One region of the Streptomyces sp. NPDC051940 genome, then DNA from elsewhere that is predicted to be linked to it. Evidence: predicted binding sites of a transcription regulator. Region 1 holds the regulator's gene; the other holds the start of a gene.
What was found. The regulator HrcA, encoded in region 1, represses chaperone genes, less so after heat shock. The targets are predictions, from matches to a motif close to TTNGCACTCNGNNNNNCNGAGTGCNAA.
Positions count from the first base shown of each region.

Region 2: groL (chaperonin GroEL) is a predicted target of HrcA. The motif match lies at 1,985-2,011, and genes of this name have one in related genera.

Region 1 covers NZ_JBFAXR010000015.1:6,492-9,903, forward strand. Annotated here, with positions in the region: gene AB0M28_RS09130 (DUF3097 domain-containing protein) at 1-30, opposite strand, end outside; gene AB0M28_RS09135 (MBL fold metallo-hydrolase) at 34-825, opposite strand; gene hrcA (heat-inducible transcriptional repressor HrcA) at 974-1,990, shown strand; gene dnaJ (molecular chaperone DnaJ) at 1,991-3,121, shown strand; gene AB0M28_RS09150 (nitronate monooxygenase) at 3,271-3,412, shown strand, end outside.
Region 2 covers NZ_JBFAXR010000032.1:31,768-35,179, reverse strand. Annotated here, with positions in the region: gene thrC (threonine synthase) at 1-609, shown strand, start outside; gene AB0M28_RS15375 (MoaD/ThiS family protein) at 611-886, shown strand; gene AB0M28_RS15370 (cold-shock protein) at 1,412-1,618, shown strand; gene groL (chaperonin GroEL) at 2,179-3,412, shown strand, end outside.

The sequences.
Region 1 (3,412 bases):
CAGGTCGGGGTCGTACGGTCTGCTGCGCATGGGTCATCGTGCCTTGCCGGGCGAGCTGTCGCGGCCGGGGGTCCGGGGGTTGTCCCCCGGAGAATACAGCCCGAACGAGGCGGTCAGCTCCGCCCGTTGGCGCCGGACGAACGCCGCGTCGACCGCGGCCCCGTGCCCGGGGACGTACACCGCGTCGTCGCCCGCCAGCTCCAGCAGCTTGTCCAGCGCCGAGGGCCACCGCGCGGGATGGGCGTCGGGACCGGCCTGCGGTACGCCGGACTCCTCGACGAGGTCACCGCAGAAGACGATGTCGGGCGTCCCCCGCACGAGCACCACCAGATCGTGCGCCGAATGCGCCGGCCCCATGTTCGCCAGGATCACCTCCCGGCCGCCGCCCAGGTCCAGCGTCCACTCGCCCGTCACCAGGTGCCGCGGCGCCACCAGCACGTCCGCCGCCTGCGCCGCCGCCTCGCGCGGCAGGCCGTGGCGGACCGCGTCGTCGCGGAGCTCGTCGCGGTCGCGGGTGAGGACCACCTCCATGCCGTGCGGGCCGTACACCTCCGCCCCGGCGAACGCCGCGGTGCCGAAGACATGGTCGAAATGGGAGTGCGTGAGTGCGATATGCGTCACGGGGAGGCCGAGGACCCGGCGTACCTGGGAGCGCAGCTCCGCGCCCTCCCGCAGGTTCGAACCGGTGTCGACGAGCAGAACGCCCGTCGTACCGGCCACCGCTCCCACCGTGGCGTCCCAGCCCGGCAGCCTGCGCCGGATCACCCCTGGTGCGAGCTCCTCCCAGGAGGCGTTACCGGCTTCCTCTTCCGCAATCGCGCTCATAGCAGGACGCTAAGGCATGGAGGCCGAGCGGGCTCGGGCTTGCTCCGCCCACGGGACCCCGCCGTACACTGGCCAGGGAAAAGGCTGGCACTCGGGGACGCCGAGTGCCAGGGGGAAGATCTTCGATCCGCGGCTGGAGGTGGGCGGCATGCTCAGCGAACGCAGACTCGAGGTGCTGCGCGCCATCGTCCAGGACTACGTCGGCACCGAGGAGCCCGTGGGCTCCAAGGCGCTCACCGAGCGCCACAGCCTCGGCGTGTCGCCCGCCACCGTCCGTAACGACATGGCGGTGCTGGAGGACGAGGGCTACATCGCCCAGCCGCACACCAGCGCCGGCCGGATCCCCACGGACAAGGGCTATCGCCTGTTCGTGGACAAGCTGGCCGACGTCAAACCGCTGTCCACCGCGGAGCGGCGGGCCATCCACCACTTCCTGGACGGCGCCGTCGACCTGGACGACGTGGTCGCCCGCACGGTCCGGCTGCTGGCGCAGCTGACCCGGCAGGTCGCCGTCGTCCAGTACCCCTCGCTGACCCGCTCCACCGTCCGCCATGTCGAGCTGCTGTCGCTGGCACCCGCCCGGCTGATGCTCGTCCTGATCACGGACACCGGCCGGGTCGAGCAGCGCCTGGTCGACTGCCCGGCGCCCTTCACGGAAGGCTCGCTGGCCGATCTGCGCGCCCGGCTCAACAGCCGGGTCGTCGGCCGCCGCTTCGCGGACGTGCCGAAGCTGGTGCAGGACCTGCCGGACTCCTTCGAGGCCGAGGACCGCGGCACCGTCTCCACCGTGCTGGCCACGCTGATGGAGACGCTGGTCGAGGAGACCGAGGAGCGGCTGATGATCGGCGGCACCGCCAATCTGACGCGCTTCGACCATGACTTTCCGCTGAGTATCCGCCCGGTGCTGGAGGCACTGGAGGAGCAGGTCGTCCTGCTGCGGCTGCTCGGCGAGGCCAAGGACGCCGCCATGATGGTGCGAATCGGGCATGAGAACGCCCATGAGGGACTCTCGTCGGCGTCCGTCGTCTCCGTCGGCTACGGTGCCGGGAGCGAAGCACTGGCCAAACTCGGCGTGGTCGGACCGACCCGCATGGATTACCCGGGAACGATGGGAGCAGTACGCGCTGTGGCACGTTACGTCGGACAGATCCTGGCGGAGTCGTAAGTGGCGACGGACTACTACGCGATCCTCGGGGTGCGGCGCGATGCCTCCGCCGACGAGATCAAGAAGGCATTCCGCCGGCTCGCCCGCGAGCTGCACCCGGATGTGAACCCGGACCCGAAGACCCAGGAGCGGTTCAAGGAGATCAACGCCGCCTACGAGGTCCTCTCCGATCCGGAGAAGAAGCAGATCTACGATCTGGGCGGCGACCCGCTGTCGATGAACGGCGGCGCCGGCGGCTTCGGAGGCGGCGGCTTCGGCAACTTCTCCGACATCATGGACGCCTTCTTCGGCACGGCGTCCCAGCGCGGTCCGCGCTCGCGCACCCGCCGCGGCCAGGACGCCATGATCCGGCTCGACATCGAGCTGGACGAGGCGGCCTTCGGCACGACCAAGGACATCCAGGTCGACACGGCCGTCGTCTGCAACACCTGCAACGGCGAGGGCGCCGCCCCCGGCACCTCCGCGCAGACCTGCGACATGTGCCGCGGCCGCGGTGAGGTCTCCCAGGTCACCCGGTCCTTCCTGGGCCAGGTCATGACCTCCCGCCCGTGCCCGCAGTGCCAGGGCTTCGGCACGGTCGTGCCGACCCCCTGCCCGGAGTGCGCCGGCGACGGCCGGGTCCGCTCCCGCCGCAACCTCACGGTGAAGATCCCCGCCGGTGTCGACAACGGCACCCGCATCCAGCTCGCCGGCGAGGGCGAGGTCGGCCCCGGCGGCGGTCCCGCGGGCGATCTGTACGTCGAGATCCACGAGCTGCCGCACCCCACGTTCCAGCGGCGCGGCGACGATCTGCACTGCACGGTCACCATCCCGATGACGGCTGCGGCGCTCGGCACCAAGGTCAATCTGGAGACCCTCGACGGGCTGGAGGAGGTCGACATCCGGCCCGGCACCCAGTCCGGCCAGTCGATCCCGCTGCACCAGCGCGGTGTGACGCATCTGCGCGGCGGCGGGCGCGGCGATCTGATCGTGCACGTCGAGGTGCTGACCCCGTCGAAGCTCGACCCGGAGCAGGAGCGGCTGCTGCGCCAGCTGGCGAAGCTGCGGGACGAGGAGCGGCCGACGGGGCAGTTCCAGCCAGGGCAGCAGGGGCTGTTCTCGCGGCTGAAGGACGCGTTCAACGGACGCTAGCGACGTGTCCGGCGGGCGGTAGTGACGCGTCCGGCCCGGCGTAGAACCCATGCAGGCCCGTCCCCGTCGGGGGCGGGCCTGCGGCGTGCCCCCGGCTTTACATCCGGTCCGGACCGCTGGATTCCGGCCAGCGTGGCAGAGTATGCGCCATGGCGCACGTCCCCACCCTTCTGAGCGATCTGGCGCCCGCCCCCATCTGGCAGGCGCCGATGGCCGGCGGGGGGAGCCGGCCGCAGCTCGCCGCTGCCGTCTGCGAGGCCGGCGGCCTGGGCTTCCTCGCTGCGGGCTACA
Region 2 (3,412 bases), on a different contig from region 1:
CGGCCGTACTACGCGGAGGGGTCGAAGACCCTGGCGTACGAGATCTGCGAGCAGCTGGGGTGGCGGATCCCCGACAACATCGTGATCCCGGTGGCCTCCGGCTCCCAGCTCACCAAGATCGACAAGGGGCTGAAGGAGCTCATCGCCCTCGGCCTGGTCGAGGACCGGCCGTACAAGATCTTCGGGGCCCAGGCGGAGGGCTGCTCGCCGGTCTCCCGCGCCTACAAGGACGGCCACGAGGTGGTCCGCCCGGTGCGGCCGGACACCATCGCCAAGTCCCTGGCCATCGGCAACCCGGCCGACGGTCCGTACGTCCTGGACATCGCGCGTCGCACCGGCGGCGCGGTGGAGGACGTCGACGACACCGCCGTCGTCGACGCCATCAAGCAGCTCGCCCGCACCGAGGGCGTCTTCGCGGAGACCGCGGGCGGCGTCACCTTCGGCGTGCTGGCCAAGCTCGTCGCGGACGGCCGGATCAGCCCGTCCGAGACCACCGTCGCCATCAACACCGGCGACGGCCTCAAGACCCTCGACGCGGTGGCCCCCACGACCGGGCTGTCCGCCGTCATCCGCCCCACCCTGGACTCCTTCCGAGAGGCTGGCCTCTGACATGAGCGTGAACGTCCGCATCCCCACCATCCTGCGCACCTACACCGGCGGGCAGGCCGAGGTGAGCGCCGAGGGCGCGACCCTCGCCGACGTACTGACCGACCTCGACAGGAACCACACGGGCATCGGCGCGCGCGTCCTGGACGACCAGGGCAAGCTGCGGCGCTTCGTGAACGTGTACGTCAACGACGACGACGTCCGCTTCGCGTCGGGCCTCCAGACGCCGACGCCGGACGGCGCGGGCGTCTCGATCATCCCGGCGGTGGCGGGAGGCTGACGTCCCTTCCCGCCGTCGCCAACTCGGCCCGCTGCGCGCCCCCTTCCGGATGGATCCGGGAGGGGGCGCGGTGCTGTCGGGGTGCGTTCGCGGTGGTGTCGGGGTGCTGTGCTGTGACGTACGGGACAGGACCTGTGGGGCGGGTCGGTGCTGTGCGCGGGATTACTAGCGATAGGGTTGGGATGTTCCCCGGTGGTGTCCGCCGGGTGGTTCATGCCCGACGCATATGAGAACGCGACAAGTTGTGGCCGAAGTCGGCGTGCGAATTGTCGTGTTGGTGGGCTATGCCCGGCCCGTTTTGCCCTGAGGTGCTGGGAATTGGGCTGATTAATACCGATCGGGTGTGCCCAGAATTCTCGTCCGATTGACCTGTTGCAGTGGGCATCGGTGCAGATACATTCAGCCGCGGTCGACGCGTTCCGGCGTACGCCTCCGGGGAGTTGCGGGGGAAGAGCCGGGGGTGAGGTCTGACCCGGGTCCGCGAAGTGCGGTCCTGTGTAAGGGCCAGCAATAGGGGAGTTAGGAATGGCTCAGGGCACCGTCAAGTGGTTCAACGCGGAGAAGGGGTACGGCTTCATCGCGGTCGACGGTGGTGCGGATGTTTTCGTCCACTACAGCGCGATCCAGATGGACGGGTACCGCACCCTCGAGGAAGGTCAGCGGGTCGAGTTCGAGATCTCGCAGGGCCAGAAGGGGCCGCAGGCAGATATGGTCCGCCTCGCCGCGGGCTGACTTTCACGCCGCGCATCGGCCACAGAAGCTTCACGACGAGGGGCCCGCATCCGGGGAGGGATGCGGGTCCCTCGCTGTTTCGGGGTGGTTGGGGGATGGGCGGTTGCCGCGGGGCTGGCGCCGATGTCAGCCCGTCCGGCGTTTGAGGACTGAGGCGCGCAGCGCCGAATCGCGCCGCAGGCGCCGGCGCGACGGGACGCTTGGAGCGCGACCGGCACCGATGTCAGCCCGTCCGGCGTTTGAGGACTGAGGCGCGCAGCGCCGAATCGCGCCGCAGGCGCCGGCGTGACCGCACGCTTGGAGCGCGACCGGCACTGATCGCAGCGAGACAAAACCCCAGGTCGGACCCCACCGCGGCGACTGCCGCTTGCACTCGACCACCCCGAGTGCTAATCATTGGCGTTAGCACTCTCCCCGTGAGAGTGACAAAAACGTAGGACCGGAGTTCGGTGAGGTCCGCGAAGGGGTGGGGCAAGGAACCGCCCCGAATCGCGGGCCGTCCGTCGCGGGCGCCAGCGCGGTCCGGAGAAATCCACCCCGTCCTGGGAGGACCACTTCACATGGCCAAGATCATCGCGTTCGACGAGGAGGCGCGGCGCGGCCTCGAGCGCGGGATGAACCAGCTCGCGGACGCCGTCCGGGTCACCCTGGGCCCGAAGGGCCGCAACGTCGTTCTGGAGAAGAAGTGGGGCGCCCCCACGATCACCAACGACGGTGTCTCCATCGCCAAGGAGATCGAGCTCGAGGACCCGTACGAGAAGATCGGCGCCGAGCTGGTCAAGGAGGTCGCCAAGAAGACGGACGACGTCGCCGGTGACGGCACGACGACCGCGACCGTCCTGGCCCAGGCGCTGGTCCGCGAGGGCCTGCGCAACGTCGCCGCCGGCGCCAACCCGATGGCCCTGAAGCGCGGTATCGAGAAGGCCACCGAGGCCGTCTCCGGCGCGCTGCTGGAGCAGGCGAAGGACGTGGAGACCAAGGAGCAGATCGCTTCGACGGCCTCCATCTCCGCCGCCGACACCCAGATCGGCGAGCTCATCGCCGAGGCCATGGACAAGGTCGGCAAGGAAGGCGTCATCACCGTCGAGGAGTCCCAGACCTTCGGTCTGGAGCTGGAGCTCACCGAGGGTATGCGCTTCGACAAGGGCTACATCTCCGCGTACTTCGCCACCGACATGGAGCGCATGGAGGCGGAGCTCGAGGACCCGTACATCCTCATCGTCAACTCCAAGATCTCCAGTGTGAAGGACCTCCTTCCGCTGCTGGAGAAGGTCATGCAGTCCGGCAAGCCGCTGCTGATCATCGCCGAGGACGTCGAGGGCGAGGCCCTGTCCACGCTCGTCGTGAACAAGATCCGCGGCACCTTCAAGTCCGTCGCGGTCAAGGCCCCGGGCTTCGGCGACCGTCGTAAGGCCATGCTGAACGACATCGCCATCCTCACCGGCGGTCAGGTCATCTCCGAGGAGGTCGGTCTCAAGCTCGAGAACGCCACCCTCGACCTGCTCGGCCGGGCCCGCAAGGTCGTCATCACCAAGGACGAGACCACGATCGTCGACGGCGCCGGCGAGTCCGACGCGGTCCAGGGCCGGGTCAACCAGATCCGTGCCGAGATCGAGGCCTCCGACTCCGACTACGACCGCGAGAAGCTGCAGGAGCGCCTGGCGAAGCTCGCCGGCGGTGTCGCGGTCATCAAGGCCGGTGCGGCGACCGAGGTCGAGCTCAAGGAGCGCAAGCACCGCATCGAGGACGCGGTCCGTAACGCCAAGGCCGCCGTCGAGGAGGGCATCGTCGCCG